Regions from separate parts of the Streptomyces sp. T12 genome, predicted to be linked through region 1. Evidence: predicted binding sites of a transcription regulator. Region 1 holds the regulator's gene; each other region holds the start of a gene.
The links. The regulator HrcA, encoded in region 1, represses chaperone genes, less so after heat shock. The targets are predictions, from matches to a motif close to TTNGCACTCNGNNNNNCNGAGTGCNAA.
Positions count from the first base shown of each region.

Region 2: groES (co-chaperone GroES) is a predicted target of HrcA. The motif match lies at 1,908-1,934, and genes of this name have one in related genera.
Region 3: groL (chaperonin GroEL) is a predicted target of HrcA. The motif match lies at 2,868-2,894, and genes of this name have one in related genera.

Region 1 is NZ_CP117866.1:3,357,006-3,361,193, forward strand. Features, by position in the region: gene PBV52_RS14970 (nitronate monooxygenase) at 1-1,070, opposite strand, end outside; gene dnaJ (molecular chaperone DnaJ) at 1,193-2,332, opposite strand; gene hrcA (heat-inducible transcriptional repressor HrcA) at 2,333-3,349, opposite strand; gene PBV52_RS14985 (MBL fold metallo-hydrolase) at 3,512-4,188, shown strand, end outside.
Region 2 is NZ_CP117866.1:6,499,875-6,504,062, forward strand. Features, by position in the region: gene PBV52_RS29500 (polysaccharide deacetylase family protein) at 1-901, shown strand, start outside; gene PBV52_RS29505 (polysaccharide deacetylase family protein) at 898-1,821, shown strand; gene groES (co-chaperone GroES) at 2,081-2,389, shown strand; gene groL (chaperonin GroEL) at 2,510-4,135, shown strand.
Region 3 is NZ_CP117866.1:4,806,191-4,810,378, reverse strand. Features, by position in the region: gene PBV52_RS21430 (glucosyl-3-phosphoglycerate synthase) at 1-15, opposite strand, end outside; SAM riboswitch class I at 149-307, shown strand; gene thrC (threonine synthase) at 326-1,612, shown strand; gene PBV52_RS21420 (MoaD/ThiS family protein) at 1,735-2,010, shown strand; gene PBV52_RS21415 (cold-shock protein) at 2,453-2,659, shown strand; gene groL (chaperonin GroEL) at 3,022-4,188, shown strand, end outside.

The DNA of each region.
Region 1 (4,188 bases):
CCCTTGGGCAGAGCCGACAACGCTGTCGCCGCGGCGTCCAGCTCGGCGGCCAGCACCTCCACCAGCTGCCCGGCGGGCAGTTCACGCGCCATCCGGTGCCCCTGCCCGGCCCACAGCGCCATGCCCTGCGCGTCGCCGGACGCGGCGGCCTTCTTGCGCAGGGGCGAGGTGAGGTGGTGGACCTCGGGATAGGCGGCGGGGGCGTACGGCCCGTGCTCGCGCAGGAAGCGGTTGACGAGGCCGCGGGCGGGCCGCCCGGAGAAGGCGCGCGTCAACTCGGTCCGTACGAACAGGGGGTTGGTCAGCGCCTGCTTGTGCAGGGCGTTGGCGCCGGACTCCGGGGTGGCCAGGAAGGCGGTCCCGAGCTGGGCGGCACTGGCGCCGGCGGCGAGTACGGCGGCGATCTGGCTGCCGCGCATGATGCCGCCGGCCGCGACGATGGGCAGGCTCACGGCCTCACGGACCTGTGCGACGAGCGAGAGCAGCCCGATGCCGGTGCCGTCGGTCTCGGGGTTGTCGCGATGGGTGCCCTGGTGGCCGCCCGCCTCGACCCCCTGCACGATCACGGCATCGGCACCGGCCCGCTGCACTGCGAGAGCCTCGTCCGGGGTGGTGGCGGTGACGAGAGTGAAGGTTCCGGCACGCCGCAGCGCCTCCAGCACCTCACTGCTGGGCGCACCGAAGTGGAAGGAGGCGACGGGCACGGGGTTGTCGAGCAGCACGGCGAGCTTGGCGTCGTACCCGTCGTCCCGCCCGCTGTCCGGGTCCCCCAGCTCGATCTCGTACCAGGCGGCCTCGCCGGCGAGCTGATGGGCGTAGACCTCCACGGCCGCGGCGTCGGCATACTCCGGCTGCGGCATGAACAGATTGACCCCGAAGGGCCGCCCGGTCAGCCCCCGCAGCTGCTTGATCTCCTGGTACATCCCGTCGGCGGTTTTGTACCCGGCGGCGAGAAATCCCAGCCCACCGGCCTCGGACACGGCAGCGGCGAGCTGCGGCACGGAGACGCCGCCTGCCATGGGGGCCTGCACGATCGGAAGCGGGAAAAGATCGGTCAGTGCGGAGGACATGACGGCATGTTGTCACGTCCTCCGAACAAGTCCGAATCGACCCTTCCCCTTGGCATAGGCCAACACATTCCCAAGGGGGTCAGCGCTCTTTGAACGCGTCTTTCGACCGCGAGACCCGCAGCTCACGTCCGGCCGTTGAACGCATCCTTCAACCGCGAGAACAACCCCTGCTGCCCCGGCTGGAACTGCCCCTGCGGGCGCTCCTCGCCCCGTAGCTTGGCCAGCTCGCGCAGCAGGCGTTCCTGCTCGGGGTCCAGCTTGGTCGGTGTCGTGACCTCGACGTGCACGATGAGGTCGCCGCGGCCGCCGCCACGCAGGTGTGTGACACCCCGGCCGTGCAGCGGGATCGACTGGCCGGACTGGGTGCCGGGCCGGATGTCGACCTCCTCGAGGCCGTCCAGCGTCTCCAGCGGCACCTTCGTGCCGAGGGCCGCCGCGGTCATCGGGATCGTCACCGTGCAGTGCAGGTCGTCGCCGCGCCGCTGGAAGGTCGGGTGCGGGAGTTCGTGGATCTCGACGTAGAGATCACCGGCGGGACCGCCGCCCGGCCCGACCTCGCCCTCACCGGCGAGCTGGATCCGCGTGCCGTTGTCGACACCGGCCGGGATCTTGACGGTCAGGGTCCGGCGGGACCGTACGCGCCCGTCGCCCGCGCACTCCGGGCACGGCGTCGGGACGACGGTGCCGAAGCCCTGGCACTGCGGGCAGGGACGGGACGTCATGACCTGGCCCAGGAAGGACCGCGTCACCTGCGACACCTCACCGCGGCCGCGGCACATGTCACACGTCTGGGCGGAGGTGCCGGGGGCAGCCCCCTCACCGTTACAGGTGTTGCAGACGACGGCCGTGTCGACCTGGATGTCCTTCGTCGTACCGAAGGCCGCCTCGTCGAGTTCGATCTCGAGGCGGATCATCGCGTCCTGGCCCCGGCGCGTGCGCGAGCGCGGCCCGCGCTGCGACGCCGTACCGAAGAACGCGTCCATGATGTCTGAGAAGTTCCCGAAGCCGCCCGCGCCGAAGCCGCCGGCCCCCGCGCCGCCCGCCTGGGACAGCGGGTCGCCGCCGAGGTCGTAGACCTGCTTCTTCTGCGGGTCCGACAGCACCTCGTAAGCGGCGTTGATCTCCTTGAACCGCTCCTGGGTCTTCGGATCCGGATTGACGTCCGGGTGCAGCTCGCGCGCGAGCCGCCGGAAGGCCTTCTTGATCTCTTCCTGCGACGCGTCGCGACGCACGCCGAGAACGGCGTAGTAGTCCGTGGCCACTTACGACTCCGCCAGGATCTGTCCGACGTACCGTGCCACTGCGCGTACCGCTCCCATCGTTCCCGGGTAATCCATGCGGGTCGGTCCGACCACGCCGAGCTTGGCGACTGCCTCGCCGCCCGAACCGTAGCCGACCGACACGACAGACGTGGAGTTGAGTCCCTCATAGGCGTTCTCGTGCCCGATGCGCACGGTCATGCCCGAATCCCCCGCCTCGCCAAGGAGTTTGAGGAGGACGACGTGCTCCTCCAGGGCCTCCAGGACGGGCCGGATGGTGAGGGGGAAGTCATGCCCGAAGCGGGTGAGATTGGCGGTGCCGCCGATCATCAGCCGCTCTTCGTTCTCCTCGACGAGCGTCTCCAGGAGGGTGGAGAGCACCGCCGAGACAGTGCCGCGGTCCTCCATGTCGAAGGCCTCGGGAAGGTCCTCGACGAGCGTCGGCACATCGGTGAAGCGCCGGCCCGCGACCCGGCTGTTGAGCCGCGCGCGTAGATCCGCGAGCGAACTCTCGCCGAAGGGCGCCGGGCAGTCGATCATCCGCTGCTCGACCCGCCCGGTGTCCGTGATCAGCACGAGCATCACGCGCGCGGGCGCGAGCGAGAGCAGCTCGACGTGCCGGACGGTGGACCGGGTCAGCGACGGGTACTGCACGACGGCGACCTGCCGGGTGAGCTGCGCGAGCAGCCGTACGGTGCGCGCCACGACGTCGTCGAGGTCTACGGCACCCTCGAGGAAGTTCTGGATCGCGCGCCGCTCCGGCGGGCTCATCGGCTTGACGCCGGCGAGCTTGTCGACGAACAGCCGGTAGCCCTTGTCGGTCGGGATCCGCCCGGCGCTGGTGTGCGGCTGGGCGATGAAGCCCTCGTCCTCCAGGGCCGCCATGTCGTTGCGCACGGTCGCCGGGGAGACGCCGAGGTTGTGCCGCTCGGTGAGCGCCTTGGAGCCCACCGGCTCCTCGGTCCCGACATAGTCCTGGACGATGGCGCGCAACACCTGAAGCCTGCGTTCACTCAGCATCTCGCGCACACCTCCAGTTTCGTCCCCTTGGCGCCTTGCCTGGCACTCTGTCCGCCCGAGTGCCAGCCGTCCCCGGCCCAGTGTACGGCGGTGGGGTACGCCCCGGGCAAGGCCGGTCAGCACCACCGTGCCCGACGGTGGTGTGTTGGTTAGCGTCGCCCTATGACGGTGACTTGGGAAGAGCTGGGGTGGGAGCGGCTGGCGGCCGGGGTGGGACGGTGCCGGCTTCCGGGCTGGGACTGCACGGCGGGGCTGGTCGTCGGGGAGGGCGGCGCGCTGATCGTCGACGCCGGGTCGAGCCTCGCGGAAGGCGTGCGCCTGCGTACGCAGGCACAGTGGCTCGCGGGTCACCGTGTGACTCATCTCGCTCTGACGCATCCCCACTTCGATCATGTCTTCGGAGCGGCGGCGTTCGCGGGCGCGCAGGTGTACGGGGCGGTGGGCATGGACACGGTGTTCGCGCACGAGCGGGCGGAACTGCGCGCGGACGCCGTACGCAACGGCCTGGACCAGGACGCGGCGGACGAGGCGATCGACGCCCTGGTCCGCCCGCACCACCAGGTGAGCGGCGAGTGGACCCTCGACCTGGACGGCGGCCGCCAGGTCCTCCTGGCGAACGTGGGCCCGGCCCACACGGCCCACGACCTGGTCGTGCTCGTGCCGGGCGCTCCCGGCTCTCCCGAGGTGGTCTTCTGCGGCGACCTGGTGGAGGAGTCCGGCGAACCCCAGGCCGGCCCCGACGCCGTACCGTCGCACTGGCCGGCGGCCCTGGACCGGCTGCTGGACCTGGGCGGCGAGGACGCGCTGTACGTGCCCGGTCACGGAGCGGTGGTGGACGC
Region 2 (4,188 bases), 3.1 Mb from region 1:
CGGGGGCGGACAGGGCGGCGGAGGCGGACATGAGGCCGTACGCCCCACGCCGAGCCGGCAGCCCCTCAAGGCCCCGCCCCCGGGCGGAACCTCGGACGCGCCTGCCGAAGACCCGCACGCCAGGCACCCGCAGGGCAAGGACCCGCAAGCCAAGAAGTTCCGGTCCGCCCAGGCCGCCCGCGCCGCCCGGGTCGCCGCCGCGAGGCGCTGGCGCCTGGCGCGAGTCCCGCTCACGCCCCCGCCGCCACCCGCCAGGAAGCCGGAGATCACCACCCGCGACGGCTTCGAGGTCGACGGGCACGAGGAACTCGGCCTTCCGCCGGTCTTCACGACCGTCCCCACCAAGCAGAGGGTCGTCTTCCTCACCATCGACGACGGCGCCGAGAAGGACCCGGCGTTCCTGCGGATGATGAGTGAGCTGCAGGTGCCGTACACCGCCTTCCTCAGCGACTACCTGATCAAGGAGGACTACGGCTACTTCAAACGGATGCAGCGCGGCGGCGTGGTCCTGAACAACCACACCCTCCACCACCCCTACCTCCCGGCCCTCTCCTACTACCGCCAGAGGCATGAGATCTGCGGCATGCAGGAGGTGATCGAGAGGCGCTACGGCAAGCGCCCGCTGCTCTTCCGCCCGCCCTTCGGCAACTACAACAGGAACAGCCTGCGCGCCGCGAAGTCCTGCGGCATCGAGTACGTCCCCCTGTGGAACGAGGAGGTCTTCGTCGACCGCTGGGACTACCGCGAGTGGGACCGGAAGATCCGCCCGGGTGACATCGTCCTCAGTCACTTCCGGGGCAGGGACGACTGGAAGGGCACAATGCCCGACATGATCCGCCGATTCCTGAACAAAGTGACGGCCGAGGGGTACGCGGTGGCCCGGCTGGAGGACTACCTGTGAGGCCGGCGCCGGCACCGATGCCGGCGCCCGAGCCGGGGCTTCTCACAGCCGTACGTGCTCTGTCGGCCGTACGTGGTCTGTCGGCCGTACGTGCTCTGGCAGCTGTCGTCCTGGCGTCCGTCGTGCTCGCCGGTTGCGCCCAGCCGTCCGGGTCGGTCGAGCCCGGCGGAGGTCCCGGCGGGAGGGTGGTGCAAGGGGCGCGGTCGGCGAAAGGCCCGACGCCCTCGGCACAGCCGTACCGCCGATGGGGGCTCACCGCCCCGTTGCCCGCGCCCCCGTCCCCGCCCGCCCAGCGGCAGGTGTCGCCCGGGGGTGATCGGCCGTCCGGGGGCGATCTGCTGCCCGTCGTCGACCGCATCCTCACCCGCGACCAGGTCGTGTTCCTCACCTACGACGACGGCGCCGAGAAGGACCCCCGCTTCGTCGACATGGTCCGTGAGCTACGGCTGCCCGTCAGCATGTTCCTCACGGACAGCGTGGTCGGCCCGGGCTACGGCCACTTCGCCCGCCTGCGGTCGGTGGGTGCGTCGATGCAGAACCACACCCTGGACCACGCCGCCCTGCGCGGTCTGCCGTACGCCGGCCAGCGCGCCGAGATCTGCGGCCAGCAGAACAAACTCCGGGCCCGCTTCGGCATCCGGCCCCGGCTCTTCCGGCCCCCCTACGGCACGTACGACACCACCACGCTCCGCGCTGCAGCCGACTGCGGCGTGACGGCGGTGGTGCTGTGGCGGGCGGCGATGGAGGGCGACGGCGAGCTGACGTATGCGAAGGGGCCCCGCCGGCTGCGCGCCGGCGACATCGTCTCCGTCCCTTCGGGTGAACCGACCGGTCTGAGCCTGAGGGAGCGGACGACGAGGCTGCTGCGGGGGATCCAGGGGAGGGGGCTGACGGTGGGCCGTTTGGAGGACTACGTCTGACGGAACTTCCGGCGCCGGTTCGCATATCTCGGCCCGCTCACGGCAACGCCACGTGACCAGGAACGCGGCTCAGTCAGCGCAGCGAATTAGCAGTCCGCTTGACCGAGTGCTAATCGCGGTCATAGTCTCGGCTCTGGCACTCCCCACTGGAGAGTGCCAACTACGCGACGGGCAGGTCCGGCACCCGCGACGACGGATCCACCTGGTCGCCACCTCAGACAGTTAACCCCGTGAGATCTCCGAAGGGGGAGGTCGGATCGTGACGACCACCAGCTCCAAGGTTGCCATCAAGCCGCTTGAGGACCGCATCGTGGTCCAGCCGCTCGACGCGGAGCAGACCACCGCCTCTGGCCTGGTCATCCCGGACACCGCCAAGGAGAAGCCCCAGGAGGGCGTCGTCCTGGCCGTGGGCCCGGGCCGCTTCGAGAACGGCGAGCGCCTGCCGCTCGACGTCAAGACCGGCGACATCGTGCTGTACAGCAAGTACGGCGGCACCGAGGTGAAGTACAACGGCGAGGAGTACCTCGTCCTCTCGGCTCGCGACGTGCTCGCGATCATCGAGAAGTAGTTCACTCCGAAGCACATTTTGCTTCCAGCTGCGCCCCTGGCCCCCGCGACCACTTAAAGAAGCCGGGCGCCCGGGGCGCAGTGCCTTTTTCACCCACATTCCGAGAGGGCTCCCGCTGTCATGGCGAAGATCCTGAAGTTCGACGAGGACGCCCGTCGCGCCCTCGAGCGCGGCGTCAACAAGCTGGCCGACACGGTCAAGGTGACGATCGGCCCCAAGGGCCGCAACGTCGTCATCGACAAGAAGTTCGGCGCGCCCACCATCACCAACGACGGCGTCACCATCGCCCGTGAGGTCGAGGTCGAGGACCCGTACGAGAACCTCGGCGCCCAGCTGGTGAAGGAGGTGGCGACCAAGACCAACGACATCGCGGGCGACGGTACGACCACCGCCACCGTGCTCGCCCAGGCGCTGGTGCGCGAGGGCCTGAAGAACGTGGCCGCGGGCGCCTCCCCGGCCGTCCTCAAGAAGGGCATCGACGCCGCGGTCAAGGCCGTGTCGGAGGACCTGCTCGCCTCGGCCCGCCCGATCGACGAGAAGTCCGACATCGCCGCCGTGGCCGGCCTGTCCGCCCAGGACAGCCAGGTCGGCGAGCTCATCGCCGAGGCGATGGACAAGGTCGGCAAGGACGGTGTCATCACCGTCGAGGAGTCCAACACCTTCGGTCTGGAGCTGGACTTCACCGAGGGCATGGCCTTCGACAAGGGCTACCTGTCGCCGTACTTCGTGACGGACCAGGAGCGCATGGAGGCCGTCCTCGAGGACCCGTACATCCTCATCAACCAGGGCAAGATCTCCTCCATCCAGGACCTGCTGCCGCTCCTTGAGAAGGTCATCCAGTCGGGTGCCTCCAAGCCGCTGCTGATCATCGCCGAGGACGTCGAGGGCGAGGCCCTGTCGACCCTGGTCGTGAACAAGATCCGCGGCACGTTCAACGCGGTCGCCGTCAAGGCTCCCGGGTTCGGTGACCGCCGCAAGGCGATGCTGCAGGACCTGGCGGTTCTCACCGGCGCCACGGTCATCTCGGAGGAGGTCGGCCTCAAGCTCGACCAGGCCGACCTGGACGTGCTGGGCTCCGCCCGCCGTGTCACGGTCACCAAGGACGACACGACCGTCGTCGACGGCGCCGGCAAGGCCGAGGACGTCACGGGCCGCGTCGCCCAGATCAAGGCCGAGATCGAGAACACCGACTCCGACTGGGACCGCGAGAAGCTCCAGGAGCGCCTCGCGAAGCTGGCCGGCGGCGTGTGCGTGATCAAGGTCGGCGCCGCCACCGAGGTGGAGCTGAAGGAGAAGAAGCACCGTCTGGAGGACGCCATCTCCGCGACCCGCGCCGCGGTCGAGGAGGGCATCGTCTCCGGTGGTGGCTCCGCGCTCGTCCACGCCGCCAAGGTGCTCGAGGGCGGCCTCGGCAAGACCGGCGACGAGGCCACCGGTGTCGCCGTCGTCCGCCGCGCGGTCGTCGAGCCGCTGCGCTGGATCGCCGAGAACGCCGGCCTGGAGGGCTACGTCATCACCTCCAAGGTCGCCGAGCTCGACAAGGGCCAGGGCTTCAACGCCGCCACCGGCGAGTACGGCGACCTGGTCAAGGCCGGCGTCATCGACCCGGTCAAGGTCACCCGCTCCGCCCTGGAGAACGCCGCCTCCATCGCCTCCCTCCTCCTCACGACCGAGACCCTGGTCGTCGAGAAGAAGGAAGAGGAAGAGCCGGCCGCCGCTGGTCACGGCCACGGCCACGCCCACTGAGGCACGCACCACCCGAAGAAGCCCCCCGTTGCTGTCGCATCGGGGGGCTTCTC
Region 3 (4,188 bases), 1.4 Mb from region 1:
GACTTCTTCCAGCACGGTTGGCGGCTCCTCACGGTTTGTCTCGCGGTTCGGACGGACTCTCTCAACTGTCCTGGCCGTCGGTTACAGTCTTGAACAACGCGGATGACCATCGCATGTCCGGGGTCAACCGCCGTTAACAACCGAATACAGCTCATCCAGAGGGGCAGAGGGAAACGGCCCGATGAAGCCCCGGCAACCCTCCAGTCGGTTCTCGTAGCGATCACTGTCGATCGTCTCCGCGAGGCTCCCGGCTAGGGAAGGTGCCAAATCCGTCTCACGGCGAGATGCGTCGTGAGGAAGATGAGGAGAAAGGGCCTCGCCTCACATGGCTGTGCAGACTGTTGCAAGCACCACCGAATCCACCGTAGACCTTGGTCCCGCCGCGGCGCTGTCCTGCCGCGAGTGCGGTCACCGGGTGCCCCTCGGACCGGTCTTCGCGTGCGAGGAGTGTTTCGGCCCGCTGGAGATCGCGTACGACTTCTCGGCCTACGACGCCGAGGAGCTCCGCAAGCAGATCGAGGCGGGTCCCGCGAACATCTGGCGCTACGCGCCGCTCCTGCCCGTCCCGGCCGACGTGGCCACCAAGCCGAACATCAACCCCGGCTGGACCAAGCTCGTCAAGGCCGACAACCTCGCGCGTGAGCTGGGCGTCGACGCCGGCAAGCTCTTCATCAAGGACGACTCCGGCAACCCGACGCACTCCTTCAAGGACCGTGTCGTCGCCCAGGCCCTGGAGGCCGCCCGCGCCTTCGGCTTCACCACCCTGTCGTGCTCCTCGACCGGCAACCTCGCCGGTGCGGTGGGCGCCGCGGCGGCCCGCGCCGGCTTCCGCTCCTGCGTGTTCATCCCGCACGACCTGGAGCAGGGCAAGGTCGTCATGGCCGCGGTGTACGGCGGCGAGCTCGTCGGCATCGAGGGCAACTACGACGACGTGAACCGTTTCTGCTCCGAGCTGATCGGCGACCCGGCCGGTGAGGGCTGGGGCTTCGTCAACGTCAACCTGCGGCCGTACTACGCCGAGGGCTCCAAGACCCTGGCGTACGAGATCTGCGAGCAGCTCGGCTGGCAGCTGCCCGACCAGCTCGTCGTGCCGATCGCCTCCGGCTCGCAGCTCACGAAGATCGACAAGGGGCTGCAGGAGCTGATCAAGCTCGGGCTCGTCGAGGACAAGCCGTACAAGATCTTCGGTGCGCAGGCCGAGGGCTGCTCGCCGGTGTCGACCGCGTACAAGGCGGGGCACGACGTGGTCCGCCCGCAGAAGCCGAACACGATCGCCAAGTCGCTGGCGATCGGCAACCCGGCGGATGGTCCTTACGTCCTGGACATCGCTCGCCGTACCGGCGGTGCGGTGGAGGACGTGACGGACGAGCAGGTCGTGGACGCGATCAAGGTCCTTGCCCGGACCGAGGGCATCTTCGCGGAGACCGCCGGCGGTGTGACCGTGGGTGTGGCGCGCAAGCTGATCGAGAACGGTGTCCTCGACCCGACGAAGACGACGGTCGTTCTCAACACCGGTGATGGTCTCAAGACGCTGGATGCGGTGGCCGGTACGGGGCTGACTGCGACCATTCGGCCCAGCCTCGACTCGTTCCGCGAGGCGGGTCTCGTCTAGGGGCCTGTCCCATAGATTTTCGTCTGCGGGCCGTGGGGGGCTGGTCGTGCCCACGCGGCGGTAGTCGCAAATTCCACACAGCCCCGCGCCCCTAGGGGCGACTACCTGACCGGAGGTCATACGTGAGCGTCAACGTCCGCATCCCCACCATCCTGCGTACCTACACGGGTGGCCAGGCCGAAGTGAGCGCCGAGGGCGGCACCCTCGCCGAGGTCATCGCCGACCTGGAGAAGAACCACACCGGGATCGCCGCCCGGGTTCTCGACGACCAGGGCAAGCTGCGCCGGTTCGTCAACGTGTACGTCAATGACGACGACGTCCGTTTCGAGCAGGGGCTGGAGACGGCGACGCCGGACGGCGCGGGTGTCTCCATCATTCCGGCGGTCGCCGGAGGCTGACCGAATGACCGATCATTACCATCGGTAACCCCGGTCACCGAGAGTTCATCGAATTGCCCCCTCCGTGAGAGAAGCGGAGGGGGCAATTCTGTGTGGTTGAGCGAGGTACAGTTGGGGAACATGCCGCCGATTCACGGGTCGGTGGCCCTTGATTTCTGCCGCCCGCCCGACAAGAAGTAGCCAAAGTGTGCGGGTTTTTTGCGGCTTTTGTTCCGTTTATCAGGTCCGACTTGACCTGAAGTCAGGGGAATTGTCCCCACATTCCCGACCGGCTGTGCCCGGATTTCTCGTCCGATTGACCTGTTGCAGACGGCAGTTGGGCAGATACATTCAGCCGCGGTCGACGCGTTCCGGCGCACGCCCCCGACCGATGGGGGGTGAGGTCTGACCCGGATCCGCGAAGTGTGGATCTGTGCAAGGGCCAGTAATAGGGGAGTTAGGCATGGCTCAGGGCACCGTCAAGTGGTTCAACGCGGAGAAGGGGTACGGCTTCATCGCGGTCGACGGTGGTGCGGATGTTTTCGTCCACTACAGCGCGATCCAGATGGACGGGTACCGCACCCTGGAAGAGGGCCAGCGAGTCGATTTCGAGATCTCGCAGGGTCAGAAGGGGCCGCAGGCGGACATGGTCCGGCTCGCGACCAGCTGAAGCACGCGTCGACTTAAAGCAGCGACGTTCTTCTTCGAAGGGCCCGCACCTCCCGGGGTGCGGGCCCTTCGCCGTGCCCGCGCCCGCACGTGGCCTGCATGTGGCCTGCCCGGACCCCTGCCCGAGCCTTGTTCGCGCATCGCGGAGCGCCCCGCCCGATCCCCGAGAGCCGCTTGCACTCGCAGGGGGCGAGTGCTAATCATTGGCGTTAGCACTCTGAAGGTGAGAGTGACAATGAAGGACCGGGTCGGTGAGGCCCGCAAGCCAGGTGGGGCAAGGAACCACGAGGCATGCGAGCCGTCCGTCGCGGGCGCGGGCGCGGTCCGAAGGAATCACCCCCAGTCCTGGAGGGACCACTTCACATGGCCAAGATCATCGCGTTCGACGAGGAGGCGCGGCGCGGCCTCGAGCGCGGCATGAACCAGCTCGCGGACGCCGTCAAGGTGACGCTCGGCCCCAAGGGTCGCAACGTCGTCCTCGAGAAGAAGTGGGGCGCCCCCACGATCACCAACGATGGTGTCTCCATCGCCAAGGAGATCGAGCTCGAGGACCCGTACGAGAAGATCGGCGCCGAGCTGGTCAAGGAAGTCGCCAAGAAGACGGACGACGTCGCCGGTGACGGTACGACCACCGCGACCGTTCTCGCCCAGGCCCTGGTCAAGGAAGGCCTGCGCAACGTAGCCGCCGGCGCCAACCCGATGGCCCTCAAGCGCGGTATCGAGAAGGCCGTCGAGGCCGTCTCCGCCGCCCTGCTGGAGCAGGCGAAGGATGTCGAGACCAAGGAGCAGATCGCTTCGACGGCCTCCATCTCCGCCGCCGACACCCAGATCGGCGAGCTCATCGCCGAGGCGATGGACAAGGTCGGCAAGGAAGGCGTCATCACCGTCGAGGAGTCCCAGACCTTCGGTCTGGAGCTGGAGCTCACCGAGGGTATGCGCTTCGACAAGGGCTACATCTCGGCGTACTTCGCCACCGACATGGAGCGTATGGAGGCGTCGCTCGACGACCCGTACATCCTGATCGCCAACTCCAAGATCGGCTCGGTCAAGGACCTGCTGCCGCTCCTGGAGAAGGTCATGCAGTCGGGCAAGCCGCTGCTGATCATCGCCGAGGACGTCGAGGGCGAGGCCCTGTCGACCCTGGTCGTCAACAAGATCCGCGGCACCTTCAAGTCCGTCGCCGTCAAGGCCCCGGGCTTCGGTGACCGCCGCAAGGCGATGCTGAACGACATCGCCATCCTCACCGGTGGCGAGGTCATCTCCGAGGAGGTCGGTCTCAAGCTCGAGAACACCTCCCTGGACCTCCTGGGCAAGGCCCGCAAGGTCGTCATCACCAAGGACGAGACCACCATCGTCGACGGTGCCGGCTCCTCGGACCAGGTCGCGGGCCGCGTGAACCAGATCCGTGCCGAGATCGAGAACAGCGACTCGGACTACGACCGCGAGAAGCTGCAGGAGCGCCTGGCGAAGCTCGCCGGCGGTGTCGCGGTCATCAAGGCCGGCGCTGCCACCGAGGTGGAGCTCAAGGAG